Regions from separate parts of the Rhizobium sp. Pop5 genome, predicted to be linked through region 2. Evidence: riboswitches for the same ligand, from Rfam matches in the RefSeq annotation. Region 2 holds a riboswitch; each other region holds the start of a gene.
What was found. A riboswitch is a leader RNA that binds a small molecule or an ion and turns the genes downstream of it on or off. The one in region 2 is predicted to bind FMN.
Positions count from the first base shown of each region.

Region 1: linked by a shared signal. The riboswitch ahead of NE852_RS13990 (6,7-dimethyl-8-ribityllumazine synthase) and the one ahead of ribB (3,4-dihydroxy-2-butanone-4-phosphate synthase) in region 2 are both predicted to bind FMN.
Region 3: linked by a shared signal. The riboswitch ahead of NE852_RS08030 (DMT family transporter) and the one ahead of ribB (3,4-dihydroxy-2-butanone-4-phosphate synthase) in region 2 are both predicted to bind FMN.

Region 1 is NZ_CP099399.1:2,357,292-2,367,183, forward strand. Features, by position in the region: gene NE852_RS13950 (LLM class flavin-dependent oxidoreductase) at 1-193, shown strand, start outside; gene NE852_RS13955 (LysR family transcriptional regulator) at 584-1,492, shown strand; gene NE852_RS13960 (MFS transporter) at 1,503-2,741, opposite strand; gene NE852_RS13965 (helix-turn-helix transcriptional regulator) at 2,738-3,379, opposite strand; gene NE852_RS13970 (adenylate/guanylate cyclase domain-containing protein) at 3,584-4,675, opposite strand; gene NE852_RS13975 (hypothetical protein) at 4,915-5,139, shown strand; gene NE852_RS13980 (GCG_CRPN prefix-to-repeats domain-containing protein) at 5,230-5,559, opposite strand; gene NE852_RS13985 (SRPBCC domain-containing protein) at 5,745-6,191, opposite strand; FMN riboswitch at 6,458-6,600, shown strand; gene NE852_RS13990 (6,7-dimethyl-8-ribityllumazine synthase) at 6,681-7,115, shown strand; gene NE852_RS13995 (VOC family protein) at 7,263-7,952, shown strand; gene NE852_RS14000 (DUF1194 domain-containing protein) at 8,291-9,067, opposite strand; gene NE852_RS14005 (LysR family transcriptional regulator) at 9,238-9,892, opposite strand, start outside.
Region 2 is NZ_CP099401.1:267,795-277,686, forward strand. Features, by position in the region: gene NE852_RS26990 (hypothetical protein) at 1-99, opposite strand, end outside; one part of gene NE852_RS26995 (IS3 family transposase) at 113-1,002, opposite strand; one part of gene NE852_RS26995 (IS3 family transposase) at 1,002-1,482, opposite strand; gene NE852_RS27000 (calcium-binding protein) at 1,404-2,576, opposite strand; gene NE852_RS27005 (hypothetical protein) at 2,576-3,175, opposite strand; gene ribB (3,4-dihydroxy-2-butanone-4-phosphate synthase) at 4,388-5,014, opposite strand; FMN riboswitch at 5,130-5,274, opposite strand; gene NE852_RS27015 (SDR family NAD(P)-dependent oxidoreductase) at 5,381-6,163, opposite strand; gene tpiA (triose-phosphate isomerase) at 6,226-6,963, opposite strand; gene NE852_RS27025 (SDR family oxidoreductase) at 6,968-7,756, opposite strand; gene NE852_RS27030 (sugar ABC transporter ATP-binding protein) at 7,779-9,257, opposite strand; gene NE852_RS27035 (sugar ABC transporter substrate-binding protein) at 9,285-9,892, opposite strand, start outside.
Region 3 is NZ_CP099399.1:1,193,756-1,203,647, forward strand. Features, by position in the region: gene clpX (ATP-dependent Clp protease ATP-binding subunit ClpX) at 50-1,327, shown strand; gene lon (endopeptidase La) at 1,734-4,151, shown strand; gene hupB (DNA-binding protein HupB) at 4,358-4,633, shown strand; FMN riboswitch at 4,754-4,905, shown strand; gene NE852_RS08030 (DMT family transporter) at 4,989-5,897, shown strand; gene NE852_RS08035 (LysR substrate-binding domain-containing protein) at 6,058-6,957, opposite strand; gene NE852_RS08040 (zinc-dependent alcohol dehydrogenase family protein) at 7,062-8,051, shown strand; gene NE852_RS08045 (aldo/keto reductase) at 8,124-9,110, opposite strand; gene NE852_RS08050 (cupin domain-containing protein) at 9,235-9,657, shown strand; gene NE852_RS08055 (class I SAM-dependent methyltransferase) at 9,663-9,892, opposite strand, start outside.

The DNA of each region.
Region 1 (9,892 bases), on a different replicon from region 2:
GACCCGCGCGATCTTCGGCCGCAGCTACGCCGCCGAACCCGACGTGCTGATCAAGCAGCTCGCCGAGGACGAGGCGATCGCCGAGGCCGACACGCTGCTGCTCACCGTGCCCAACCAGCTCGGCGTTGAGTATAACGCCCATGTCATCGAAGCCATCCTGACCCACGTCGCGCCGGCGCTCGGCTGGCGTTGAGGGTTGCGTTGACGGCTTGATTGACGAGCGGGCTTTGGGCGTGGGCATCGTCTTGTCAGGGCGACCAAGAGCGGACGTGCCGTGTGGCACCCCCCTCTGGCCTGCCGGCCATCTCCCCCACAAGGGTGGAGATCGGCAAGAGGCTTGACCATCGCTCGCTCTCTAACGGCAGCGACAACCACGACGCCTAATTGTTTGGGGAAGCCAGTACGCCCAGCCAATCTCCCCACCTGTGGGGGAGATGGCCGGCAGGCCAGAGGGGGTGCCGCACGGCATGCCGCCAACATTCGGCGTCCCCTCCCTGATCGCCTCGACGCGCGTCCACAGCCCAAACCTTGAACCATTGCATGGCTGACCGAGTTATGGCCGTAGAACCGCTCGAGTTGCCTCATGCCGCGCACCAACCTGAACGATATCCTGATCTTCATGGCCGTCGTCGATGCCGGAAGCTTTATTGCCGGTGGGCAGGCCATGGGGTTGTCGCGTTCGGCGGCGGGAAAGGCGGTCATCCGCCTGGAAGACCGGCTGGGCGCGCGCCTGCTCAACCGCACGACGAGGACGCTGAGCCTGACCGACGAAGGACGCCTGTTTTATGAGCGCGGGCTGCATATCCTCGCCTCGGTCGACGAGGCCGAAGCAAGTGTTGCGGGGCGCAGCGGCACGCCGCGCGGCGTCCTCCGGCTCACCGTCCCCCGCGCCTTCGGGCGGCTCGTGGTGTTGCCGCTGCTCGAAAAATATCTTCGCGCCTGGCCCGATCTCCAGGCCGAGGTGAGCTTCACCGATCGCCTGGCCGATATCGTCGAGGAAGGCTTTGATCTGGAGATCCGGATCGGCACGAACGCATCTGCGTCGGATGAAGGGTTGGCCTCGCGCGTCATCGCCGCCTACAAGACGCGGCTTTGCGCCTCGCCTTCCTACCTCGCCGAGCGCGGCGAGCCGCGCGATATCGATGATCTCGCCGACCACGACTGCCTGTTTTTTATGTGCCGCAATCAACGGCAGGGCTGGCGCTTTCGCGGCAAAGGCGGGACCTGGATCAAGGCGCCGGGGGTAAGCCGCCTGCGGCTCGACAGCGGCGAGGCCATCCGCGATGCGGCGCTGGCGGGATTGGGCATCGCTCTCCTGCCCGACTTCTTCATTGCCGCCGATCTCGCCGCCGGCCGCCTGCGTCAGGTCCTGCCGGACCCTGAGACCGACGAGGCAAAGATCGTGATCCTCTATCCCGACAAACGCCTTATCGAACCGCGCGTGCGCGGCTTTATCGATCTGATCGTCGAAGAACTGGGGCATAAAGCGTGAGGCTCGGCCTTCAGGCGAGCGCCTTTTCGAAGCCGCGGAAACTCTTTAGCGCCAGCGGCGCAAGTGTTGCGCAGAGATAGGCAAGCCCGGTCACGAACAGCGCTGCGGCAAGGCCGATGCCGCTGATCAAAGCGCCGCCGACGAGGCCGCCGAAGGGAATGAGGGCGAAGCAGAGGGCGGCGTTCATCGCCGTGACGCGGCCGGTCAGCGGCTTCGGGATGCGCTCGAAAATCACCGCCGACAGGATGGGGTTGAGGAAACCCGAGGCAAATCCTGCGACGGCGAGCGTCGCAAAGACGGAGCCGAGCGGCGCATCGAGTGCAAGCACCAGAAAGCGCGGAAATCCGGTCAGCAGGAAGGCCACCGTATAGACCATCAGGCGCGGCATGCGCTCGCCGATGACAGCCGCAATCGCAGCCCCTGCGATCGAGGCGCCGGTGAAGGCGGCCAGCATGGCGCCGAGCAGCTCCGGGCCGTGGCCGGTCTCCCGCGTCCAGACCGGCAGCAGCACCGCCCCATAGGCCTGGTCCATGAGATTGGTGATAGCCACCATGGCGACGATGCTGACGAGCACCGCATCGCCGCGCAGAAAGCGCCAGCCTTCCCGGAGATCGTCGAGATAGGAAGACACCATGCCCGGACGTCCGCCTGATGTGGCGGCTCGCTCGGCGGTGCGCCTGATGCCGGGGATGCCGGCCGCAACGATCAGGGCGGCGGCGGCAAAGGTGGCGGCATTGACGAGGAGCGCCTGGCCCGGGCCGATCAACCCGATCAACGCGCCGGCGCCCGCCGCACCCGCCGTCGAGGCCAGCCGCTCGATTGCGCCGGCGACGCCGGTCACCCGCTCGAGCGGCACGTCGGCGAGTGCTGCGATATCGGGAACCATCGCCTGCTTGGCGGCATCGGATGGGCCGCGCAGCACGCCCATGGCAAAGACGACAGGCAGCAGCATCGGCACGCTCAACAGACCGAAGAGATCGAGAAGCGGCACCAGCCCCACGACAGCGACGGAGGCCAGGTCGCAGGTTATGGCGATGCGCTTGGCGCCGACCTGGTCGATCAGCGGCCCGCCGAGCGCCTTGGCGATCACATAGGGCAGCATTTCCATCATCGCCGTCAGCCCCGTCAGCACAGGACTGGCGGTCGCGCTCAGCACCAGCCAGGGAATGGCGATGGTCGAAAGCCGCGTGCCGGAAAGCGACAGCGTCTCGGCGGCGGCAAGTGCCAGGAACGGCCCGCCCCGCCTCACGGCTCCTCCTCCCCCTCGCGATGCGGCAGGCGGCCCGGATAGGGAAAGGCGTGCAGCATGACCGAGAAGGGAACCATGCCGGGCTTCCGAGACGCCGCCTCGCCGAGCTGCGGCGCTGCCCGCATCGCTTCCAGGATGATGTCGGTCAGCCGCCGGGTCAGGGCCTCGGCCTGTTCTGCCGTCATCGGGATGATGATGTCGTTCGCCGTGCTCGCCTTGCGCCATTCGGCCGGCAGTTCGGCATATTCCTCCGCCGCCTGCTGCATCTGGCCGACCTGCAGGGAGAGTACCGCCTGGTTGAAGGCGATGTCGAGATCGAGCGCCTCCCCCTCGATCTCGCTCGCCGGCACTGACGTCAGTTCGTGGCTTGCGCGCCACCAGCGGTCGCGCCGCGAGACATGCGGCGCCTCCTCGATGAAACCATATTGGGCAAGCTGGCGCAGATGATAGCTCGTGGCTCCGCTGTTCAAGCCGAGGCGCACGGCCAGCTGCGTCGCCGTAGCCGGGCCATCCACCCGGAGCATGCCGAGCATGCGCAGCCGCACCGGATGCGCCAGCGCCTTCAGCGCGGCCGGATCGGGAACGACCCGGCTGAGGGTACGGGCATCTGTGGCGGGCTGTGGGCGCGGCTTTTTCATGAGCCGAGAGTATAGTTTGCAAAGAAAACTTTGCAAACATTTCTTTGCAAATTATACATACATCAGGAGATGCGAGCGCGACGCGAGGTCGCCCGCCGATGAGAGAAGCTCCGCCCCCTCGCCTCATAGCCCGGACTGAAAGCCTGCAACGCAGGGATAGGCGACACCAGGCTGATCGCCGCGCCCCGCACCTGGGGCGTCACGCTAATCTTCCGGCAAGGCGAAGACGGCGCAGGATTCGGCGATGCCGCGCAAGGCGTGCTCGCCAAGCGGCGTGAGGGCTGATCCAGTGTTCGCCGCCACCGCGCCCGAGATCAGCACGCTGCGGCCAAGCGGCTTGCAAAGCCCTTCCAGGCGACTGACGAGATTGACAGCCGGACCGATGGCGGTGAAGTCAAGCCGGTCGGCCGCGCCGATATTGCCCCAGAGGATCTCGCCGAAATGCAGTGCGGCGCCGAAGGGCAGCGGCGCCAGCCCCTGCGCCCGGCGCAGCTGGTCGAGATGGGCCATGCCGGCGCGGCAGGCGGCGACCGCCCTCAGCGCCGCCTCGCAAGCATTGCGATCGCCCCCGGCCTCTTCGCCGGAGGCGCCCGCGACGGGAAAGATCGCGAGCACGCCGTCGCCCATGAATTTTAGCACCTCGCCCCCGAAGGCATGCACGGCGCCGGCGACACGGTCGAAATAGGCGTCGAGCGCTGCAATCATCGCATACGGCTCGGTCACTTCGGAAAGGGCGGTGAAATCTCTGAGATCAGCGCAGAGAAGGGCGGCGCGGATGATTTCGCCTGTGCCGCGCGCAAGCGCGCCGGCCTGCACCCGGGCAGCGCTGCGCCGGCCGAGATAGGCTTCGAGCAGGGCCGCCCGCGCCTCGCGCGCCGCAAGGGCAGCAAGCGGTGCTGCGGCAAAACGCGCGACCTCGCGCAGCCGGGCCGCATCACCAGGAGCAAAAGCCCCTGCCCCGTCGGCAAGGCCTGCCCAGCCGAGGATGGGGTCGTCCGGAGAAGGCCCGATCCTTTCTTCCCAGACCGGCCCGAGCCCGGCCAGCCACTCACGCCCGGCCCCGACGGGCGGTGCCGCGGCGAAGGCCAGCGCCTCGATGACGGTCCCGCTCTCCGCCCGCCACAGCCATGTGCGCCGCGCAATGATCGGATGCGGCACCGAAAGCGTCAGCGCGCCGCCGGCGAGCGGCAAGCCATCGGCCAGCAGCCGACGCCCGAGTTCGGCGAGAAACCGTTCGGGACCGGGCGAAGCGGCGGCCTCGTCAATCAACCAGGCAAGAGAGGAAGGCAGATCCATGCCCTAGCATTGCACTCGGTCCGAGCCTCGGCAACCCCGGTGCGTCCGCAAGCGGACGCAGCGCTTCCTCTTGGCTCTTGCGCCCGCGGCCATCCCCCGCAACCCCTGTCAACCCCACCGCCAAACAACCCTGTGGAAAACCATTCAGCGCGGTGGAAAACAAAGAAAAAAACACTTTAAACTTGCGCGGATTTGATTCCATTATGCGCCGTTCGTCATCGTATGATTGAGGGGTTGCGATGGGCACGACGTACTGGCCGAAAGATCCGCTTGACGGAAACGACATAACGCTGCTGACGTCGATCCTTCGGCGATGGTGCACGCGCTACGGGATCGAATTCACCGCCGAAGAGAGCAAGCGGAAAGCGAAGGAACTCGTCGAATGGTTCGAGTTCGGCGTCAAGGATCCGGTCGAGCTCGAAGAGCTGATCGACGGCAAGCATTGGCTCGTCACTCCGATCTGAGCCCAAGCGTCCGCGCATGAAAAGAGGCCGGGCGAAGATCGCGCCGGCCTCCATCGTTTTGGTTCCGGGGTTTTGGTTCTGGGCGGGGTATCAATCCCAGTTACGATCGCGATCCCAGCGGCGATCGCCATACCAGCGACGGTCGTCATTCCAGCGACGATCCCGATCCCAGCGGCGTTCGTGGCGCCAGCGCGGACCATCCCAGCCCCAGCGCGGCGGACCGCCATAAAAAGCCATCGGCGGGCGTTGCCAGTTGCGGCGGCATTCGCCCCACGGCGTCAGGTGCCAGCCGCGACCGCAGGCGTAGTCGGCCTTGACGATATTGCTCTGAACGTTGATTGACCCCATCGGCATGGCCTCAGCTGTGCCGATCGAGAGGCTGCCAGCGAGCAAGGCAGCCGCGATAGAAAGTGCCTTCATAACGAACTCCATTCAATCCAGCCGTACCCACCTTAGGGATGCCAAATTGAACTGGGGATGAATTGCGCGTTCATGTTTGCCGGGGAAAAAGGCGCGTTTGCGGACGGCCGGGCAGTGCGCCGGACGGCCATTTTTTCCGCAATGTCAGGCGGTTGCGGGCCGTGGCGAGGCCCGCGCAAAACCGTTCATTTCCTGCCGCTAAAGACATCCGGACCCGGATCGCGCCCGGCGGCGACCTCGGTCAGCCGCCCGAGATAATGCACCCAGCCTTCCGTATGGCCGGCGCATTGCTCCGCACTCGGCAGGCCGCTATGGGTGAGCCGCAGGAGCGTCCCGTCGGGCTGCTCGATCAGGTCGATCTCGACCAGGCTCGAGCCCGGCGGCACCACCTCGCTGCCGTCCCAGCCGAAGCTGTAGGCCAGGCGATGAACCGGCACCACCTCGCGAAACGAACCGCGCGCGAAGCGGGCGCCTGTCACGTTGACGAGATAGAGCCCGCCCGGCTCAGGCTCGATCTGCGCCTCCGTTCCCATCCAGCGCAGGATCTTCTCCGGATCGGTCATCAGTGCAAACACCGCAGCCGGGGGTGCTGCTATATGCGCCTCGCGGCGCACGATGAATGGGTCTGGCATCACATTCTCCCATGATTGCTGTCCTGCCCTATGACGCGGCACGAGATGCTTTTTCGACATGGATGTCCTCAGCAGAAGCATTTAGGCGGAAGAGCGCGCTCAACAAGGGCGTTGGAGCACACATCCATCAGCCGATAGCGCACCCGCCTCGTCCTTCGAGGCCACTGCGGGGCGCCTCAGGAGAGGCTCTCTTGGGGTCGCAACCCCGCCTCCATCCCGAAACCATCTTCCCCTATTGCCAGCCCGCCGCCTTGACCCTATTGTCGCGCCGTTCTCAGGGCGGGGTGAAAGTCCCTACCGGCGGTATGCAGTTTCGATTGCGAGCCCGCGAGCGCCTTCCTCGGAAGGGTCAGCAGATCAGGTGAGATGCCTGAGCCGACGGTCATAGTCCGGATGAAAGAGAACGTGCGTTGCCGCTGCCCTTTCGGGCTGGCGGCGGACGCTCGTGATCGCCTTGGGTGACGTGTCTGTACGCCAAAGGAGATTACCATGACACCCACCCGTTATGCCTTCATCAAAGCCGGCTGGCACGCCGATATCGTCGATCGTGCGCTTGAAGGCTTTCAACAGCTCATTCCCGCCGAGCAGATCGACGTGTTCGATGTTCCAGGCGCTTTCGAAATGCCGCTCTTGTCGCGCGATCTTGCCGCGAGCGGGCGTTATGGCGCCGTCATCGCCGCCGCCTTCGTCGTCGACGGCGGAATCTATCGCCATGACTTCGTGGCCCAGGCCGTCGTCGACGGGCTGATGCGCGCCGGAATGGATACCGGCGTGCCGGTGCTGTCGGTCTCGCTGACGCCGCATCACTATCAGGAAACCGAGCACCATCAACAGATCTACCGCGCTCACTTCGTCGAAAAGGGCCGCGAGGCCGCGCGCGCCGCTCTGATGATCGGCAAGACGCGCGCCGCTCTTGCGGCGTAGAGACCCGCGCAACAGGCGGCGGGATCGGCCCGCCGTCTTCTCCCTACCGACAGAAGAATTGATTCGACGCCCTCGCCGCGCTGTGGTCCACTCGACCCCGACATGTATCGCCATTCTTAATGCGTCCAAACCTCAAGGGAGCTGAAGATGAGCAATGCAATGCGCAGTGAAACCCCCACCCTATCCACGAGAACACGACCGGTCGACACCAAGCTCGAAGTGGTCGTCATCCCCGTTTCGGACGTCGACCGCGCGAAACGCTTTTACGACGGCCTCGGCTGGCGGCTTGACGCCGACTTCGCCAATGATGCCGATTTCCGGGTGATCCAGTTCACCCCGCCCGGCTCCGGCTGCGCGATCATCTTCGGCAAAAATATCACCGCCGCCGCCCCCGGCTCCGCCCAGGGCCTTTACCTCGTCGTCTCGGACATCGAGGCCGCCCGCCGCGATCTCATCGCCCGCGGCGTCGAGGTGAGCGACGTCTTCCACGACGCAGCAGGCGTCTATGCCGGCAAGGATGAACCCTATCTGTTCGGACGCCTCAGAATCGCCGGCCGCGATCCCGACCACCGCAGCTACCGCTCCTTCGCCTCGTTCAAGGATCCCGATGGCAACGGCTGGCTGTTCCAGGAGGTCACCACGCGGCTGCCGGGCCGCATCGACGCCGACGAGACGGCCTTCTCGACATCAAGCGACCTCGCCGCCGCGCTGCGCCGCGCCGCCACCGCCCACGGCGAACACGAGAAACGAAACGGCGGCAAACACGACGAGAACTGGCCGGACTGGTACGCCGAATACATGGTCAGCGAACGGGCGGGCCGGGAGTTGCCGTTGTAGGTGGCGGCAGAGGCCGTAAGCCCCCGCTTCGCCCTTCGAGGCCCTCGCAGGCGCCCAGGGCGAAGCTCTATTGGATGCCGCGCGTCTCTTCTTTACCGGCATGCCGTGTGGCACCCCCTCTGGCCTGCCGGCCATCTCCCCCACAAGGGTGGAGATCGACAGGAGGCTTGACCACGCCCCCTGTCGAACGGCAGCGGCAATCACAATGCTCGGCTGTTTGGGGAAGCCGTCACGCCCAGCCGATCTCCCTCCTTGTGGGGGAGATGTCCGGCAGGACAGAGGGGGGTGCCACACGACATGTCCTCTCATCCCAAATCGCGCCGGCAAGCCACCACCCCTCACCGCTCGAAAAAGTCCCGCCACTGTTTCTCGCCAAACAGACAGTCGGCCGCGGGCGCATCCCCCGCAATCTCACGCACCGTCACCGGCGGCCAAAGGCCGCTGATTTCGAGCACCAGCTTGCGGCGTACGGCGACGGCGAAATCCTCGATCTTGTGGACCGGCAGCACAAAGGCGCCGGGGCCGCCGATGACGCAATCGGCGTAATATTTGTCGAGACCCTCGGGCGCATCGGAAGGCCGCAGCATGATGGCGAGGCCGTTAATGACCATGCCCGCTTCCACCGCCCTGTCACGGGCCAGCATCACCGGATTGCCCGAGTTGTTCGGGCCGTCGCCGGAAACGTCGATCACCTCCCGCCTGGCCTGAAAGGGACTGGCGATGATCATGCTGGCGCCCTGGGCGATGGCGGTGGAGATCGAGGTGCGCCGCTGCGTGGCGATCGGCCGGGCTTCGAGTTTGTCGGCAAAGGCGATCGCATCGGCTTCCGTCTCGATCACCTGCCAGTCGATCACCGAATCCTGGACGACATAGCCCGCCCATTCGAAATAGCTGATGGCGATGCGGCCGGTGAGTCCACCCTTGACCGCATCGATGAATTCCTTGTGCTTGAGCGCCTCGACATAACCCTGGCGCTGGATGCCGATCTCCTCGAAATCCATCGACCGCGAGGTGTCGACGGCAAGCACCAGCGCCACATCGACCTCGCTTCTCCCGATCTCCGCGATCGGGGCGACGCCGGAAAGACCCATCAGCACCGCAAGTGTCGTCAGCATCGGCAAATCCCCGCGCCATTCACAAGCCGGCAAATTTTACCACAGCTTGATCGGGGCAGGACGCGCCGCCACGCGCTGGGCTTCAATTTTCGGTGATGGATTGGCCGGGCGAGCTGCCTTGAGCCGCGCCCTCCGCGCGAGGCTCTCTTGTCGCGCCGATCCCGCAACCCTCAACGCAAAGGCAGCCACAAAGGGCTTTTCCATGCCTTTAGCGCTTCGAGGAAGACCTGCAGGCGCAAGGGCAGGAAGCGGCGGGTCGGGTAGACGGCGTGCACGAAGATTTCCGGCGACGACCAGTCGGGCAGCAGGCGGATGAGCTCGCCTCGCTTGATCTCTTCGTCGCAATAGGTCGAAGGTAGGAGCCCGATGCCGTGGCCGCGATAGGTAAAGGCGCTGACCGCATCGAAATCGCGGCTCGATACCGGCCCGGACACGCGCACGTCAATCGATTTGCGGCCGCTGACCAGATGCCAGTCCGCCTCGCCGTTGCGGCCGTTCAACAGCACGCATCGATGCTCCTTCAGATCCTCGGGCTTTGACGGAAGCGCCCTGCCCTCGAGATAGCCTGATGTCGCAACCAGATAGCGAACGCTCTTGCCGAGCCGCTGCGCGACGATCGAGGAATCCTTGAGTTCGCCGAAACGGATGGCGAGATCGATATTCTCCGCGACCAGATCGAGGAACAGGTTGGTGACGAAGAGATCGACCTGGATATCGGGATAGGCCTTCAGGAAGGACGAGATGAATTCATAGAAGACCTCCTGCCCGAAGGTGACGGGCACGGAGATCTTCAAGAGCCCTTCCGGCTTCCTCTGTGTTTCCGTC
Region 2 (9,892 bases):
CCCGAGAAGGTAGGGGTTGCCGTTATAGCCGCTAAGAGCAGCAGCAACCATTTCACTAGTGAGCGCAAAATCGCCCCATACGTGGTGAACTGACCCCATAAAGTTGGACGGTTCATAGGCTGGGATGATTTGAGGGCTGGGTCCTGTATTTCACAGGGCTCAGCCCTTTGAGTTTCATCCTGATGCGATCGTTGTTGTAGTAGCGGATGTATTCGTCGATTCCGTCTCGCAGATTGTCGATGCTGTCGAACTGATTGGGATGGAAGAACTCGGACTTGAGCGTGGCAAAGAAGCTCTCCATGGCGGCATTGTCGAGGCAATTGCCCTTGCGTGACATGCTTTGGGCGACATTGCCTTGTTGGAGCATACGGCTCCACTCTGGCATCTGATATTGCCATCCCTGATCGGAATGCAGGATCGGCCTGTCATCGTCATCGAGCTTGGTCAATGCCTTGTTGAGCATGTCCCTGACCAGCTTGAAGATCGGCCGCCTCGCCATCTCATACGCGATGATCTCGCCATTGTGGAGGTCCATGACCGGCGACAGGAAGAGCTTCTCGCCGGCGACATTGAACTCGGTGACATCGGTTGCCCACTTCTCGTTCATGCGCCTGGCAGCGAACTGTCGTTGGATGAGATCTGGCGCGACGTGCCCGGCCTGGCCCCTGTAAGAGCGGTACTTCTTCGGCCGAACCAGGGACTTCAGCCTCATCTCGACCATCAGCCGCTGGACAGTCTTGTGGTTGACCGCCTCTCCGCGGCCACGGATCGCCGCCGTCACCCGACGATAGCCGTAGCGTCCCTTGTGTTCATCGAAGATCGATCGGATCGTCACCTTCAGGGCCGCATGTCGGTCGCCGGAGGAGAGCACCTTCTGCCTATAATAGAACGTGCTGCGCGCCAGGCCCGAAAGCGCCAGCAGCCCGTCGAGCGGATGCTGCGGCCTTAACGCCTGGACGGCTTGCGTCCGTTCGGCGCGTGACGCGCCTGCGTTAAGGCCTCCAGTTTTTTTAGGTAGGCGTTCTCCATGCGCAGATAGGCCAGTTCCGCCAGCAATTCCTCGCGGCTCTTGGCAGCGTCATCCTGCGCTCCATCCGTGCTGGTGTCCGTGGTAGGGGGCTCGGGCATCGATCGCGGTTTGCCTCTCCGGCGCGGGACAAGGGCCTCAAGCCCACCGCGCTCATATTGCCTCTCCCAGACTGAGAGGCTACCGGCGTTGCGAATGTCGAAAAGCGCGGCCGCCTGTCGACGGGACAGACCATCTTTCCACATACGTTCGAGGACCGATAGTCTGAACTGCGCATCATAGTGACTATGTTTACGTGCCAAGCCCGCCAAGCCATGCTCCGCGTGGCTGGCGACCCACCGCCGCACCATCGAATAATCAAGCCCGAAGCGCAGACCTACCTCCCGGTAGCTACGCTCACCACAACCGTAATACTCAATGACTTCTTGCTTGAATGCGCTGCTGTATTTGGACATGCAAAACCCCCGAAGTTGGGTGTCCAACTTTCGGGGGTCTGTTCATGGTCCTGGGTAATTTGAATGTTGGCAATATAGTCGTGATCAGACCCATCAATCCAATCGGACTTTTGCAATGCATTCCAAGTAGCCTTATTGCTGGTGACTGAGCCGTAGAAGCCCTCTGTAGCAAACATGTAAAAGGTATCGAACCCCTCCCCACCGTTGAGAAAATCCCGCTCGCCATCATACCACTCGGAATGAAGCGTGGAGATGTCTAACTGGTTCACATTGCCTGTGCCACCGATCAGGATGTCATCGCCTTTGCCCCCTACAACATAGTCGTTTCCGGCCTCGCCAAACAGCTTATCGAAATCTGCATTGCCCGCGACCCAGTCATCACCGTCGCCGCCGAATATTGTGTCACTGCCCACGCCTCCGTATAGATAATCGTTCCCGGCACCAGCGCGGATTAAGTCATTACCTTCGAGACCAACTAATAAAACTGGGTCAGATAAATCTCTTGTGTCAATTGCGTCGCCGTGAAGTTTCGCTCCAAGATCATCAACAAGGACCAATTTGACCGGCTCGCCGTCTGTTAGACTTTCCCCAACCGCAACGTCGAGCGACTCGACCTGCCAGTCGTAAAGCGTCGAATGATATGATGCGCGATCAACGTAATGAGGCCCTCCCATCTCGGCAACAATGAGCTGCTCGTCTCGGACTGTGTCACCTACATAGTCATACTTTCCTGTCAGGAGATTAGGAGGGATGCCATCCTTCTCGCCGTCGTCGACACCAACGACCGCGTGGAGAATCTCATGCATTATAGCTTGCTCGAAGGAATAAGTGGCTATGGTTCCGTCGCTACCGATAAGGCATTTTCCATCCACGGAGGTTGGGTTGTATTTAACCCAAAATTCACCGGGCTTCGCCTTAGTTTGAAACTCGTGCTCGAATGTGAGTATTTTTGGGCTAGCGGCAAGAAGATCAAAAACACCCCGCGCTGTATCGGAGACTGTGTATAACTCAGCTATTATCTGTTTGATGCGATCTGGCTCTCCACCAGTTGCGTTCACAAAATTAAGCTTTCCCAGAACTTCTTGGATTCCCATTACGGCTTCTCCCTCAAAAGAATGGATTTCAGCATTGAGAAAAGAACCGCCGGATCGTGATCAGGCAACAATGGCTCGCTTTCCTCGAATAACAGCAAATTAAACTTCGCTATCGTGTAGCGACAGTAGGCACTTCCAACATCAGCAAAATACAAAATGTCGGCATAACAGTACAGAAACGGTTGTTCCGCAGGCTCTTTCTTGTAATACTTGGTTATTTGGTCGCGAGATGAAGAGGCCACCGGAGTTTGCGCTCCCTGCTCAGGCTGAGCATCTCGACCCTCCTTCGCAAACCTGGAAATGGCAAGAAGGATTCGCCGAAGTTCTGCGTCGTCGTGAAGATCGAGAATAGGCTGGTTTAGGGCCTTCTGCGCCCGACCTATCAGCAGACGGTTTCCGGGGCAGAATCGACCTTGATAGTCGCCTGAATATTCTATTGCCACTAGGCAATACATATAGCCGCGATGAAGCGGATACCGCGAAACGTGAGCATATAAAGCTTTGTCCGAGGCGGTAGTGTCAAGTGCTTCTGCGTGAGATGTCGATGCGAATGCCAAAGAGGCCAGCAATGCCGCAAAAACGACAAACGTGGTGGTCAACGGCGAGCTTCGCGGAGCCCGGATCAGACGCAATAGCCACCAGCAATTGAGTGGCCTCAGAAAAGTTGCAACTAGCGCCACAAATATCACCCCCATAAGTATCATGGCTGAATAGTGATAGTTCAATGGTTGCATATTTTGCAAGCCCATTTGTAGGACCGGTGAACGCAACCCTAACGGCCGGTTTGCGACAACCTACCGCTCGGATCGTCGCGGTGGATACGGCGAATTTAAGTACAACAAGGGTGCCGCCCGCCCGCTATCCGGTGAGGATGACCGGTTACCTGGCTCGACGGGCTTCCGCTGCAAGCAGCGATCCACTTCACTGAAACGTTGGGCGCCGTGAACCGTCTTGGAACCGAACCAGATCTGGAAACGATGACAATGGGTTGACGCTGTATCGCGATCACGGGCGCTGGACTGTGGCAGTGAAGGACGTCCTCCGCACGATCTTGTCACGCCCGATGCCGCGCGGAAGAAAATCGCTGACCGTGGTCTTCGGACGATTGGCTTCGGAGGTTCTGGAGTTCGAAAACGATCCCGGATATCGCGAAATCATCTCTGTTATGAATGAGGTTGCGGCGGAGTGACGGCTGCAGCACAGTCCCAATGTCTGCGCGTCCGATTCAGGGATTTTCGAGAGTAGCCCAAATTCACTGTCTAATCGTGGTTAAGCGATGGATAGCTGTTCACGACAGACCGCCCTCAGGTTCAAAAGTTCTCTCCCTTCCGGGCGGCCCATCCGCAGAGGCGTTCTCAGGCACACCAAGCCCGTTGCCGCGCCATTCCAAGCCGAAAATTAAGTGCCCCCAATCAGGATCAAAGATTGATCCTTTTGATCAGAGCTTCAGCGCGAACGCTCGAACGAACGCCGTTTCGAACTTGAAATCGGGGGTCGGTGAGTCAGGATGTAATTTGCTTGTAATTTATCTCGCCAAATCGGATCCGGCGCTAGGGCCAGTTTGATCCGGGACATACTTCCTAAGAATCTGGGAAAAACCAGCGTTTCTCGAGGCTTAAATCCGGTCCTTAAGCTTGTTTTACAGGAATAAAGGTCGTCGAGACGCCGGATGCTCTATATGGTTTGGCAGCGCCGAAGACGCCCTCGTGACAGTTGTTGGTTGTGGTATAGGGTTTCCGCGTCGCTTCTAACGACAAGTTCCACTGAACAGGACCAAGCGATGTTCGGCGGAGAGCCAACAGCTAGGTCGATCAGGCCGCCTTAACAGGCGCGCTCACGCCCCGATAAGCAATGAGGTCCTCGATTGTGATGAGATGGAGGCCGTGTCGCTCGGCAAACCGCTCAAGCTCCGGCAGGCGCGCCATCGTGCCATCATCATTGGCCACTTCGCAGATGACACCCGACGGCGACAGGCCGGCAAGCCTTGCGAGGTCGACAGCCGCCTCGGTGTGGCCTGGACGGGCAAGCACGCCGTTCGGTTGCGCACGCAATGGGAAGATATGGCCAGGCCGGGCAAAATCCTCGGGGCGGGAGTTCTCGCCGATCAGCGCCCGAACCGTCGCGGCGCGGTCGGCGGCCGAAATACCGGTCGTCGTTTCAGGAATATAGTCAACCGACACGGTAAAAGCCGTCTTCAGAAGTTCGGTATTGTTGGGGACCATCTGCGGGATCTGCAGGTCGTCCAGCCGCTCGCCTTCCATCGCCACGCAGATCAGGCCGCGGGCATAATTCATCATGAAGGCGATCGCCTGCGGCGTAATCGCTTCGGATGCGATGATGAGATCGCCCTCGTTTTCACGATCGCGATCGTCAACGACAACCACGATCTCGCCCCGCGCAATCGCGGCGATCGCATCTTCGATTTTGGAAATTGCCATTTCTCTGCCTTTCAAGGGTTAGCCGCGTGAGCGGCATTCATGGCCTGTCAAAAGCCACCATTTTCCCTTGGGCGAACAAGCATATGAAACGCCGCGTGCCGAGCGGCGTCCCCTGCGTTGCTCTCTTTCATCCGGACTATGACCGTCGGCTCCGGCCTCTCACCGGATCTGCTGACCCTTCGCTTCCACGAAGGCGCTCGCGGGCTCCGAGTTGCCTCGATACCGCCGGTGGGGAATTGCACCCCGCCCTGAGAACATGACTTAGATAGATGATGAAGGCCTTGTTCTGCAAGAGGTCGGATGTCGATCACCCTGCGGGGTTCGCCGCACCGAGGTGAAAGCACCGTTCCCCTTTGTCGAACAGAGCTAGGACATGATCAGGCCGCCATCGACATTGATGGTCTGGCCGGTGATGTAGGCAGCATCGTCGCTGGCAAGGAAAGTCACGAGGCCGGCAACATCTTCGCCCGATCCTGCGCGCTTCATCGGGATGCCCTCGACCCATTCCTTCATAAGTTCTCCGGGGCCGAAATTGCCGAGCAGCTTGCCCCATGCCTGGTCGTTGTAGGCCCACATGTCGGTTTCGATGATGCCGGGGCAGAAGGCGTTGACGGTGATGCCATCGGTCGCAACTTCTTTGGCAAGGCTCTGTGTGATGCCGACGACGCCCATCTTGGAGGCAGCATAATGCGGCGTATAGATGAAGCCGTCGCGCGCCTGACCGGAGGCGGTGTTGATGATCCGGCCGCCGCGGCCATGTTTGCGCATGCGGGCGATCGCTTCCTGGGCGCAGAGGAACACGCCCTTGGTGTTGACGGCCATGACCTTGTCCCACTCGCCCTCGGTCATGTCCTCGATGCGGGCAATGGTGATGACGCCGGCATTCTGGATGGAGATATCAACGTCGCCGAAGGCCTGTTCGGCTGCATCGTAAAGAGCCTTGACGCTTGCCTTGTCGGTGACGTCGCCTACGAAGGAGATCGCCTCTCCGCCATCGGCCTTGATCTGCTCGGCAACGGCATGCACGCTCTCCTCGTTGGCGGAGACCACGAGATGGGCACCCTCGCGCGCAAAACGTTTGGCAATCGCCGCACCGATGCCACGGCTTGCGCCGGTAATGACGACGGTCTTGTTTTCGAAGCGTTGCATTCTCTTTTCCTTTCAGGGGTGCCGATCTGCAAACCGACGACACTTGCCTCATCACGCAGACTTCAAAAGGCTGCAGAAATAATCCCGGCAAATTCCGATGCCTTCAGCGAAGCGCCACCAACCAGCGCTCCGTCCACATTGCGAAGCCCGAATATGGCCGCGGCATTGGATGCCTTGACCGAGCCGCCATAGAGGATCTTGACGGAATGGCCGTCATCGCCCAGCCACTCTTCGAGCATATGCCGGATTGCAGCATGGACCTCCTCGATCTGTTTGTTGGTTGGCACCAATCCTGTTCCTATCGCCCATACGGGCTCATAGGCGATGATGAGATTTGCGCCTGTCGCTCCCTCGGGGATGGATTCTGCCAGTTGCTCGCCAACCACCTCGATCGCCCGTCCTTCATCACGCTCATGTCGCGTTTCACCGACACAGACGATCGCGATCAGGCCCGCCCGATGAGCGGCAACCGCCTTCGCGTGGACGATTTCATCATCTTCACCATAAGACACGCGGCGCTCGGAATGTCCGAGGATCACATAACGCGCGCCGATATCGGCAAGCATTTCGGCAGAGACGTCGCCGGTATGGGCGCCTGACTGCTGCGCGTGACAATCCTGTGCGCCGATGACCAGGTTCGAATCCTTGGCCCGCTCCACTGCCCGGTCGATCAGCGTGAAGGGCGGGCAGACGACGATGTCGCACGTCGCCTCGCCCGTTAATCCCCTCAGCGCCTCGATCTCAGCTTGGGAGGAGATGAGACCGTTCATTTTCCAGTTGCCTGCAATCAGCTTGCGCATGAGATCACCAGCAGCAGAAGCCGCCATCGACGAGCAGATCGACGCCCGTCACGAAGCTTGCGGCGTTCGAAAGCAGGAAGACGGCCGGACCAACCATCTCGTCGACACCGGCCATGCGCTGCATCGGTGTTTGCTCTTCGAAGAGCTTGGTCTGATGCACCATCTCCGGCCGGGTATTCATCGGCGTTGCGGTATAGCCCGGCGAGATCGTATTGACGCGGATGCCGCGCCCGACCCACTCCATTGCCAGCGACTTGGACATATGGATCACACCCGCCTTGGAGGCGTTGTAATGCGCCTGGCTTAGACCCCGATTGACGATGACGCCGGACATGGAGGCGATGTTGACAATGGAGCCGCGGCCGTTTTTCAGCATGGCGCGCGCTTCGGCCTGGCAGGACAAGAAGACGCCCTTCAGGTTGATGTCCATCAGCGTCTGGTACTGGTCCTCTTCCATTTCCTCGGCGGGATTGGCGTTGGCAATGCCGGCCGCATTGACGGCAAGTGAGAGAGCGCCGAGATCGGCTTCTGTCCGGGCGATGGCTTCGGCAAGCGATGATTTGCTGGTGACATCTGCAGCGATTTCGATCGAGCGGCGGCCGGCAGCCCGGATATGGCCGGCTGTGGTGGCAAGGCCGTCATCGGTGCGGCGATCGAGAAGAGCCACGTCGGCACCGCACTGGGCAAGACCGATGGCGATCCTCTGCCCGATGCCGCTGCCGGCGCCCGTCACGATGGCGACCTGGCCGCCGAGATCAAATAGCTTCGGTGCGTTCAGAGAGATGTCGGACACCGCTCTTCCTTTCTGTCTTTTCCTAGATTGTCGCCAATTCCATGACCGAGACGTCATTCGCCTCGTCACGCTTGAGAATGCCTGCCTGTTTGCCCTGCGCCAGCACGAGAATGCGGTTCGATACGCCGAGAACCTCCTCGAGATCGGAGCTCACGACGATGACCGCGACGCCCTGTTTGGCGAGGTTGACGATGATGTCGTAGATGCCGGCGCGGGCACCGACATCGATGCCGCGCGTTGGCTCGTCCAGCACCACGACCTTGGGATCGCGCATCAGCCATTTGGCGATGACGACCTTTTGCTGGTTGCCGCCCGAGAGATCGGAAGCAAGCTGTTCCGCACGACCCTTGACGCCGAATTTCACCACCGCCTTTTCGGCGAAACCACGCTTCACGCGCGAGGTGAGCCAGCGCCCGCCAAGCTTGTCGAGATTGGCGTAGATGATGTTTTCACTGATCTTGTGTGCAACGACGAGCCCCTGGTCCTTGCGATCTTCCGGAACCATCACGATGCCGTTGGCGATCGCATCCGCAGGGCTGCGCAGCTTCAGCGCCTCACCTTCCAGCCGGATAGAGCCGGCGCTGATTGGATCGGCACCGGAAATCGCCCGCACGAGTTCAGTCCGGCCAGCACCGACGAGGCCGGCAATGCCGAGGATCTCGCCGGCATGAACGTCGAAACTCACATCCCGGAAGGAATCGTCCGGCGACGTCAGGCCGGATACCTCAAGCACAGGTCTTCCGGTCGGCTCGGGAAGGGTCGGAAACATCCGATCAAGCGAGCGGCCGACCATGCTTTCGACGATCGTTCGCACCGGCGTCGAGCTATCGGCAAATTCATGGACACGCTCTCCGTCGCGAAGCACGACGATGCGGTCGGTGATCTGCTTGATCTCCTCCATCCGGTGGGAGATGTAGATGATGCCCACGCCCTCGGAGCGAAGTTTGCGGACCTGCTCAAACAAGGCTTCCGTCTCTGCCCCGCCAAGGGCTGCCGTCGGCTCGTCGAGGATCAGGAGTTTCGCATTGAGCGCCAGCGCCTTGGCGATCTCGATGAGCTGTTGGTTGGCTGTTGAAAGACCAGCGACCTTTCGGGTCGCGGAAATGTGCAGGTTCAGCCGTGCGAGCTGTTCCTGGGCTCGGCGGACCATCTGGGTACGGTCCACGACGCCATTCTTCATCGGCCATCGACCGATGAAGACATTTTCAGCGATGGAAAGATGCGGCAGGAGCTCTAGTTCCTGATGGATCAGCACGACACCCTTGTCGATCGCTTCGCGCGGAGCGGCTGGGGCATAAGGCTGCCCCAGCCATGTCATCGTGCCCTCGGATGGTGTGCGTGATCCGGCAATGATACCCGATAGCGTCGACTTGCCGGCGCCGTTTTCGCCCAGAAGCGCCACCACTTCGCCGGGATAGACGTCCAGGTCCACATTTTTCAGAACCTGGAGCGGTCCATAGCGCTTGGATATGCCCCTCAGGGAAAGAACCGGCTCGGTCACTGCACACCTCCTAACGATTTCGGCTGATTACGGATGGTTGGCGATGAAGCCTGCCACGTTTTCCTTGGTCGTCAGGGTCGCATCGAGAAGCTGGACCGGCGGAACCTTTTCACCGGCGACGAGCTTTATGGCGTTTTCAACGGCGTCGCGGCCCATCTTCTGCGTCTGCTGCGTCGCCGTCACCGCGAAGACACCCTTGCTAAGGGCTTCGAGCGCCGCGGTATCACCGTCAAAGCCGCCGACGATGATCTTCTGCGAGGGATTGGCGATTTTGATTGCCTGCGCAGCGCCAAGTGCAAGGCCGTCGGCCTGAGCGAAGACGATCGACACGTCGGGATTTGCCTGCAGCATGTTCTGCATGATCTGGAAACCTTCATCCTGGCTCCAGATGTTCGAGTACTGCTCCGCAACGACCTTCACGTCGGGATTTGCCTTAAGGGACTCACCGCAGCCTTTGGACCGATCGACTTCCGGCGTCGTACCCTTCTGGCCGTGAATGATCACCATTTTGCCCTTGCCGCCGGCCTGCTTCAGAAGGTAGTCGCAAACCGCCTTGGCGGAGGCTACGGAGTCCGTCGCCAGAAAGGTATCGCCCGGAGCACCTTCGGCATTGCGATCGACGTTCACGACCGGAA
Region 3 (9,892 bases), on a different replicon from region 2:
GTGGACCGCGATTTCACCTTGAAATGCGGCGTGCTGGAAGGAAAGTGATATGAGCAAGGTCAGCGGCAGCAACGGCGGCGACAGCAAGAACACCCTCTATTGTTCGTTCTGCGGAAAGAGCCAGCACGAAGTCCGGAAACTGATTGCCGGACCGACCGTGTTCATCTGCGATGAATGCGTCGAATTGTGCATGGACATCATCCGCGAGGAGAACAAGTCCTCGATGGTCAAGTCCCGTGACGGCGTCCCCACGCCCCAGGACATCATCAAGGTCCTCGACGAATACGTCATCGGCCAGCGGCAGGCGAAGAAGATCCTGTCGGTCGCCGTTCACAACCACTACAAGCGCCTGGCACACGCCTCCAAGAACGGCGAAGTCGAGCTGGCGAAGTCGAACATCATGCTCGTCGGCCCGACCGGCTGCGGCAAGACCTATCTTGCCCAGACGCTCGCCCGCATCATCGACGTTCCCTTCACCATGGCTGATGCGACGACGCTGACCGAGGCCGGTTACGTCGGCGAGGATGTGGAAAACATCATCCTGAAGCTCCTGCAGGCGGCGGACTACAATGTTGAGCGCGCGCAGCGCGGCATCGTCTACATCGACGAAGTCGACAAGATCTCGCGCAAGTCCGACAATCCGTCGATCACCCGTGACGTCTCGGGCGAGGGCGTGCAGCAGGCGCTCCTGAAGATCATGGAAGGCACGGTCGCTTCCGTTCCGCCGCAGGGTGGGCGCAAGCATCCGCAGCAGGAATTCCTGCAGGTCGACACGACGAACATTCTGTTCATCTGCGGCGGCGCTTTCGCCGGCCTCGACAAGATCATCTCCGCCCGCGGCGAGAAGACCTCGATCGGCTTCGGTGCGACCGTCAAGGCCCAGGACGACCGCCGCGTCGGCGAAGTCCTGCGCGAACTGGAGCCGGAAGACCTGGTCAAGTTCGGCCTCATCCCCGAGTTCATCGGCCGTCTGCCGGTTCTGGCGACGCTTGAGGATCTTGACGAGGATGCGCTGATCCAGATCCTGTCCGAGCCGAAGAATGCACTGATCAAGCAGTATCAGCGCCTGTTCGAGATGGAAGACGTGGAACTGACCTTCCACGAGGATGCGCTTCGCGAAATCGCCCGCAAGGCGATCGTGCGCAAGACCGGCGCCCGCGGCCTTCGCTCGATCATGGAGAAGATCCTGCTCGACACGATGTTCGAGCTGCCGACGCTGGAAGGCGTGCGCGAGGTTGTCATCTCCGAGGAAGTGGTGCGCGGTTCTGCCCGTCCGCTCTACATCTATGCCGATCGTCAGGAAGAAAAGGCCAACGCTTCCGCGTGACCTTGTGACTTTCACACGATTATTTTGAGGGGCTTGCCGTCGGCAAGCCCCTTTCTATTTGAAAAACCATGCGAGGCACTGTTAGTATTTTGCGGATGGGAACCGCAATTGCCCTTGCCGATATTGCGCAAGGGGTGGTGCTTGGCAAAGATGCAGTGATTCCGTAAGCCTATTGTTGGCGTTTGTATTTTAGCCGGGTCGGAAGTGGTAAGCGCCGGTCCAGCCACGCGCTTCATAGTGTTGGCGTTCCGTTGTAACAAAGCTGTCACATCCGGGGAACGCGGGCGTTAGCGTGGCTTGAAAAGCGTAGTCAGAACCTCCACTTGTAGAGCCAAGTGAGAGTGCCGGCCGGTCCCAAGCGGCCGTGCAGAGAGCCCGGCAACGGGACGATGGAAAGGACAAAAGAATGACGAAGAAAACGTCTGTAGCGAGCAGCACCGCCTACCCTGTTCTGCCCTTGCGCGACATCGTGGTTTTCCCGCATATGATCGTGCCGCTGTTCGTCGGACGGGAAAAGTCGATCCGTGCGCTCGAAGAGGTCATGGGTTCCGACAAGCAGATCATGCTGGTGACGCAGATCAACGCCAGCGACGACGATCCGGACCCTTCGGCGATCCACAATGTCGGCACCGTGGCGAACGTATTGCAGCTGCTCAAGCTGCCTGATGGCACCGTCAAGGTTCTCGTCGAAGGCCGTGCACGCGCCGAGATCGACGCCTATACCAGCCGCGAGGATTTCTACGAGGCGCTCGGCCATGTGCTCGACGAGCCGCATGACGATCCGGTCGAGTTGGAAGCTCTGTCGCGCTCGGTCGTTTCGGAATTCGAGAGCTATGTGAAGCTCAACAAGAAGATTTCGCCCGAAGTGGTTGGCGCCGCCAGCCAGATCGACGACTATTCCAAGCTCGCCGATACGGTCGCCTCGCATCTGTCGATCAAGATCACCGAGAAGCAGGAAATGCTGGAGACCACCAGCGTCAAGGCCCGCCTCGAAAAGGCGCTCGGCTTCATGGAAGGCGAGATCTCGGTCCTGCAGGTCGAAAAGCGCATCCGCTCGCGCGTCAAGCGCCAGATGGAGAAGACCCAGCGCGAATACTATCTCAATGAGCAGATGAAGGCGATCCAGAAGGAGCTCGGCGACGGCGAGGAAGGCCGCGACGAGATGAGCGAGCTTGAAGAGCGCATCTCCAAGACCAAATTGTCCAAGGAAGCCCGTGAAAAGGCCGATGCGGAGCTGAAGAAGCTGCGCCAGATGAGCCCGATGTCGGCCGAAGCCACCGTCGTGCGCAACTATCTGGACTGGCTGCTCGGCATCCCCTGGGGCAAGAAGTCGAAGATCAAGGCCGATCTCAACAATGCCGAGAAGATCCTTGAAGCCGATCACTTCGGTCTCGACAAGGTCAAGGAGCGCATCGTCGAATATCTCGCCGTGCAGGCCCGCGCCACCAAGATCAAGGGTCCGATCCTGTGCCTCGTCGGCCCTCCGGGCGTCGGCAAGACCTCGCTCGCCCAGTCGATCGCCAAGGCGACCGGCCGTGAGTATGTCCGTATGGCTCTCGGCGGCGTTCGTGACGAAGCCGAAATCCGCGGTCATCGCCGCACCTATATCGGCTCGATGCCCGGCAAGGTCATCCAGTCGATGAAGAAAGCGAAGAAGTCCAACCCGCTGTTCCTGCTCGACGAAATCGACAAGCTCGGCCAGGATTATCGTGGCGACCCGTCTTCGGCCCTGCTCGAGGTGCTCGATCCTGCGCAGAACTCGACCTTTATGGACCACTACCTGGAAGTCGAATACGACCTGTCGGACGTGATGTTCATCACGACGGCGAATACGCTGAACATTCCTGCGCCTCTGATGGACCGCATGGAGATCATTCGTATCGCCGGCTACACCGAGGATGAAAAGCGCGAGATCGCCAAGCGGCACCTGCTGCCGAAGGCCATCAAGGAACATGCGCTGCAGCCGGAAGAATTCTCGGTCAGCGACGACGCCCTGATGGCGATCAGCCAGCAGTATACCCGTGAAGCCGGTGTCCGCAGCTTCGAACGCGAACTGATGAAGCTCGCCCGCAAGGCGGTCACCGAGATCATCAAGGGCAAGACGAAGTCCGTTCATGTGACGGCCGCCAACATTGCCGACTATCTGGGCGTTCCGCGCTTCCGCCATGGCGAAGCCGAGGGCGAGGATCAGGTCGGCGTCGTGACCGGTCTTGCCTGGACGGAAGTCGGCGGCGAACTGCTGACCATCGAAGGCGTGATGATGCCGGGCAAGGGCCGCATGACGGTCACCGGCAATCTGAAGGATGTGATGAAGGAATCGATCTCGGCAGCGGCTTCCTATGTCCGCTCGCGCGCCGTCGATTTCGGCATCGAGCCGCCGCGCTTCGACAAGAGCGACATCCACGTGCACCTGCCGGAAGGCGCAACGCCGAAGGATGGCCCCTCGGCAGGCGTGGCGATGGCGACCGCCATCGTCTCGATCATGACCGGCATCCCGGTGAACAAGCATGTGGCCATGACCGGTGAAATCACCCTTCGCGGCCGTGTGCTGCCGATCGGCGGTCTCAAGGAAAAGCTGCTGGCAGCACTTCGTGGCGGCATCAAGAAGGTGCTGATTCCGGAGGAAAACGCCAAAGATCTGGCGGAGATTCCGGACAACGTGAAGAACAGCATGGAGATCATCCCGGTATCCCGGATGGGCGAGGTGATCAAGCATGCACTGATCCGGCGGCCGGAGCCGATCGAGTGGGATGGCACGGTGGAAACGCCGGTCATCGCATCGGTCGAAGGCCTTGATGATACGGGCGCAGCCATAGCGCATTGAGTGGCGCTTGCCACATTTATGCCCCATTGGCGCAAAAGACGCGAAAAGGCTGGCGGAAACGCCAGCCTTTTTTGTGAAAACGTCATGGAGACGCTTGCTTTTCCTTGATTTGCAGGGCTTTTGGGTTCCCGGCGGGCCTGATGAAACCTATTCTGCGCCTAGCTTACATTTGAGTCGTTTCATACCATTTAGAAAGGGGTGGAAACATGAACAAGAATGAACTCGTGTCCGCAGTAGCCGAAAAGGCTGGACTGACGAAGTCTGACGCGGCTTCCGCTGTCGACGCGGTTTTCGACGTTGTACAGGCCGAACTCAAGAACAAGGGCGACATCCGCCTCGCGGGTTTCGGTAGCTTCACTGTTTCTCATCGTGCCGCAACGAAGGGCCGCAACCCGTCGACCGGCGCTGAAGTCGACATTCCGGCACGCAACGTGCCGAAGTTCACGCCCGGCAAGGGCCTGAAGGATGCCGTCAACGGCTGATTGGATAGTCCGCCAGCCGTACACGAGAGCGGCTGCGCAGGATTTCGGAGGGGTTCGGCATCGCTGAGCCCCTCTTTGTTTTTGTCGCTTGCCGCATGCAGCGCTTTGTTCTACGAACGAAGCCGTTCTCAGGGCGGGGTGAAAGTCCCCACCGGCGGTAAGGGCTGCGGCCCGAGCCCGCGAGCGCCTTCCGAAGCTTTAGCCGGGGAGGGGTCAGCAGATCCGGTGCGATTCCGGAGCCGACGGTATAGTCCGGATGAAAGAGAATGAGCGTGACCGCATGCGGGCAGGGAACTGCCTGTTTCTGCGTGCCGTCGCCTCATACGTCCTGATTTATGTTTGGTCCTTGTTCCGGATGGAAGACATGAATCAGAATTCCCTTGCAGTCCCGCGTTCCCGCGCCTTTGCCGGCGCAGCCTTCATGGTGCTCGGAGGCGTGGCCTTCTCGCTCCTGAATGTGGTCACCCAATGGCTGACCATGAAGCTCGCCTTTCCCCCGGCCTCCACGGCCTTCTGGCAATATGGCTTCGCCTTCCTTTTCTCTTTGCCCTTTCTGCGCAAATCAGGCCTTTCCGCCATGCGGACGGATTATCCGTGGCGGCATGTCGTGCGCGTCGTCTTTGCCGCGCTCGGCGTCGAGGCCTGGGTTTCGGGCCTTGCCTCGGTGCCGATCTGGCAGGCGATCGCACTCGTCATGACCTCGCCCTTTTTCATCATCCTCGGCGCCCGCCTGTTCCTCGGTGAACGAGTCGGCCCCGCCCGCTGGGCGGCGACGGCTGTCGGCTTTGGCGGCGCGATGATCATCCTCCAGCCATGGTCGGACAGCTTCAGCTGGGCAGCTCTGCTACCTGTTCTCTCGGCGCTTCTCTGGGGCGCATCGTCTCTCATCACCAAGAACCTGACCGGCATCGAGAAGCCCGAGACCATCACCGTCTGGTTGCTGGTGATGCTGACGCCGATCAACGGCGGCCTGGCATTAGCCGCAGGCTTCGTCGTGCCGACGGGCACGACGCTGGCTCTCTTCCTGCTGGCGGGCCTCCTGACTGTTGTGGCGCAATATCTGCTGACCCTTGCCTATGCCAGCGCCGACGCCGCCTACGTGCAGCCGTTCGACGACCTCAAACTACCGCTGAACGTGCTCGCGGGCTGGCTATTCTTCGGCTATGCGCCGGCCGGCTATCTTTGGCTCGGGGCAGCACTCATTCTCGCCGCGTCGCTTTTCATCATGAGGAACGAGATGCGCCGGGAAAGGGAACCGGCCTGACGCAGACCCTCTGAAATGTCGTGGGCGATCGGCACCGGCGGCGACGCGACGCTCTGGATCGCCGTCCGTAGGTGATGAAAGCCGCTGGAACTATCAAGCAGACGACTTCGCCTTTCTGTACTCCTTGCCCATCCTGCGAAGGTCGGACGGCCCGACGGACCTAGGTCATGAATTTGGGCAGCGCGGCCGCCAATGCGTCGACGGCGAGACGGATCCTGAGCGGCAGGTGCGGTGTCTGCAGCCACAGTGCATGGCAGTCGTAGAGAAACTCCGGCTGACCCGGCAGCAACACTTCGAGCGCTCCAGCCCGCACGCGGTCGCGGATGAGCCAGTAGGGCAGCCAGGCGAGCCCCATGCCCGCCGTTGCCGCATCTGCGATCGCATCGAGATCATCGAGCCGCAATCGGCTATTCGGCCGAACTTCCACCGGAGACGGGTCTCCACGTGGAAAGAGCCATGGGCTGAAGCGGGCAGAGCGTGCATAGATGATCGCGTTGTGCCCGCCAATATCTTCGATCTGCTCCGGTCTGCCATGCGTATCGAGATAGCTCGCCGAGGCGCAGACCACCATGCGCTGGCGCGCGACGCGTCGGGCGATAATGCCTGACCTGTCTGCCAGTTCACCGGTACGGATCGCGAGATCGTAACCGTTATCGGCGAGATCGATAATGGGATCGCTGAGCGAAAGATCGAGTTCGAGGTTCGGATATCGCTTTGCGAGCTCGATCAGAACCGGCAGCGCGCAGTGCCGCCCAAAATGCACGGGCATTGTGACCCGCAGCTTTCCGCGTGGTTCGGAAAGATGATCGATCGCGAGCGCATCCGCGGCCTCTGTTTCGACAAGGATCATCCGACAGCGTTCATAATAGGCGCGTCCGAAATCCGTCAGGCTCTGCCGGCGCGTCGTCCGGCTGATAAGGCTGACCCCCAATCGCTCTTCCAGAAAGCGGATGTGCTTGCCGACCATGGGTCCGGATAGGCCGAGTGCTGCTGCCGCTGCCGCAAACGAGCCCAGATCCACGGCCTTCACGAAGACGGTCATGCTGGTGAGACGATCCATATTGCAAACTCGCAGTTTCTTCTGTCTTGCCTTTTGGCCAATTTATCTTTCTTGATTGAGTTGTCATAGCTCATTCGGTTCAATTGTTTTGGAGTTTGTGGGAAATGGCACGCATAATCCGATTTCACGAATTCGGTGGCCCCGAAGTTCTCCGCCTTGAAGATATGGATATTCCTGCCCCCGGGCCGGGGCAGGTTCAGATCCGCGTCAAGGCTCTTGGGATCAACCGGGCAGAAGCTCTGCTACGATCCCGCACCTATATCGAAACCGCGCCGTTGCCGTCGGGCCTCGGCCTCGAGGCGGCAGGCATCATCGAGGCCATAGGGGAAGACGTCGACGGCTTTGCGCCTGGCGACGCCGTCAGCATCATTCCGCCGATCTCGATGGTGCGCTCGCCGGCTTATGGTGAGCTCGTGACATTTCCCGCCGAGCTCATTGTCAGGCATCCATCGACACTTTCCTGGGAGGAAGCTGCCGCTGTCTGGATGTCGTATCTGACTGCTTACGGCGCTCTCATCGATATTACCCGACTTTCAAGAGGGGAATTCGTGGCAATCACCGCCGCCTCGAGCAGCGTAGCTCTCGCTGCAATCCAGATCGCCAACGGGATCGGCGCCACACCGATTGCGATCACCAGAACGTCTTCGAAGCGCCAGGCATTGCAGGAGGCTGGTGCCGCGCATGTCATCGCATCGGATGAGGAGGACTTGGAAGCACGACTGAAGGAAATCACTGGGCAAGGGGGCGTTCGCGTCGTCTTCGACGCCGTGGCCGGGCCTATTTTCGAACCGCTGACGGCGGCGATGTCACCAGGCGGCATTCTCATTGAATACGGTGGATTAAGCCCGCGGCCAACACCGTTTCCTTTGCCTGCCGTGCTCGGCAAATGCCTGACGCTCCGTGGCTATCTCGTCCATGAGATTATCCGCGATCCGGCGCGGCTGCAGTCCGCAAAGACCTTTATTTTCGAAGGGCTCGCGTTCGGCACGCTGAAGCCAGTCATATCAAGGACATTCCCCTTCGAGCAGATCGTCGAGGCGCATCGCTTCCTGGAATCGAACGAGCAGTTCGGCAAGATTGTCGTGACGGTCTGATCCGGCTCTGCTGGATGATGTCTCAAGCCCGGCCTGCAACTTGCCGGCCGGGCCTGAATGATCCGTCAGGGCCTACCAGCGCTGATGCACATGCGGCGCAATCAGCCGCTCGTAGATCTCGCGCGTTGCCGCGATGACATCGGCCGAAAGCGGTGCGAGGCCGGCTGCGGCCGCATTGGCCTCGGCCTGCTCGGCATTGCGGGCGCCGGGAATGACGACGGTGACGGCATCGCTCATCAGGATCCAGCGCAGCGCGAACGCGGCCATGGTCGCCCCCGCCGGAACGAGCTTGCGCACTTCCTCGACCGCCTGAAGACCGACTTCGAAGGGAACGCCGGCGAAGGTCTCGCCGACATCGAAGGCTTCGCCGTGGCGGTTGAAGCTGCGGTGGTCATCACTTGCAAACTTGGTGTCGCGGGTGATCTTTCCGGAGAGCAGGCCGCTTGCCAGCGGCACGCGGGCGATGATCGCCACGTTCCTGCGGCGCGCTTCCTGGAAGAACAGGTGATCGGGCCGCTGGCGGAAGATATTATAGATGATCTGGATGCTGACGACGCCGGGATATTCGATCGCCTTCAGCCCGTCCTCGACCTTTTCGACGCTGACGCCGTAACCCTTGATCTTGCCGGCCCTTTGCAGCTCGTTCAGCCCCTCGAAGACTTCAGGCTGGTAAAGCACCTCGCGCGGCGGGCAGTGCAGCTGCACGAGGTCGAGGCTGTCGACGGCGAGATTCTCCAGGCTTCGGTCGATGAAGCCTTCCAGATTGGCCTTGGTATAGCCTTCCGCGACATGCGGGTTGAGGCGGCGGCCCGCCTTGGTGGCGACCATCGGGCGCTCGCTGCCGCGCGTCTTCAAGACGTCGGCAATGATCTTTTCCGAGCGGCCGTCGCCGTAAACGTCGGCTGTGTCGATGAAGGTCATGCCGGCATCGAGCGCGGCATTCAGTGCCGCGCGGCCGTCGGCCTCGCTGATATCGCCCCAGGAGCCGCCGATCTGCCAGGCGCCGAAGCCGACATTGGTGACGGTGAACGGCATGCGGCCAAAAGCATGGTGTTTCATGAAATCCTCCATAGGTGATGAAAGGCACTGGACCTATCAGGCAGATGACTTTGCCGCAATTGTCGATCCGGCCTTGATCGGTCGCCCCGATGAAATATCGTCGCGTTACAAGGCTTCAACTGCAATGGATGCAAAAGGAAAGATCATGGAGTTCAAACCCGCCGGCTCTCGTCCCTCGATGCAGGCCCCGGCCGATTATTTCACCGGCGCTGTTCGTCAAGATCCCCTCATCGAAGCGCCGTCGCCTGCCCGGGTGAGGGCGACATCCGTCACCTTCGAGCCTGGCGCCCGCTCGGCCTGGCACACGCATCCGCTCGGCCAGACGCTGATCGTCACGTCAGGCAAAGGCCTTGCCCAGAGTTGGGGGAGCGAAATCCAGGAGATTCGCCCCGGCGACACGATCTGGTTCACGCCTGGTGAAAAACATTGGCACGGTGCCGGCCCGGACACGGCGATGACGCATATCGCCATCCATGAAGCGCTGGATGGCAGCGTAGCAGACTGGCTGGAGCAGGTCAGCGACGAGCAATATTCCGGCAAGGCCTGAGGCGATCAGAGCCGTTTCAGGCAATAGGAAAAATGCGCATGTGATTCGACCGTCAGAAACTCGAATTGCCAGCCGTAATCCTTGCAAAACTTGGTGACCGCCTCGACGACGCCATAGACGATCGGCTTAACCGTGTTGCCGGTGCAGAAATCATGCCCTGCGATGCGCCCGGTCCGCTTCACCTTCTTCTCGCAGAGCAGCAGTTCCTGCCAGGTGAGTTCGAAGGAATGATCGG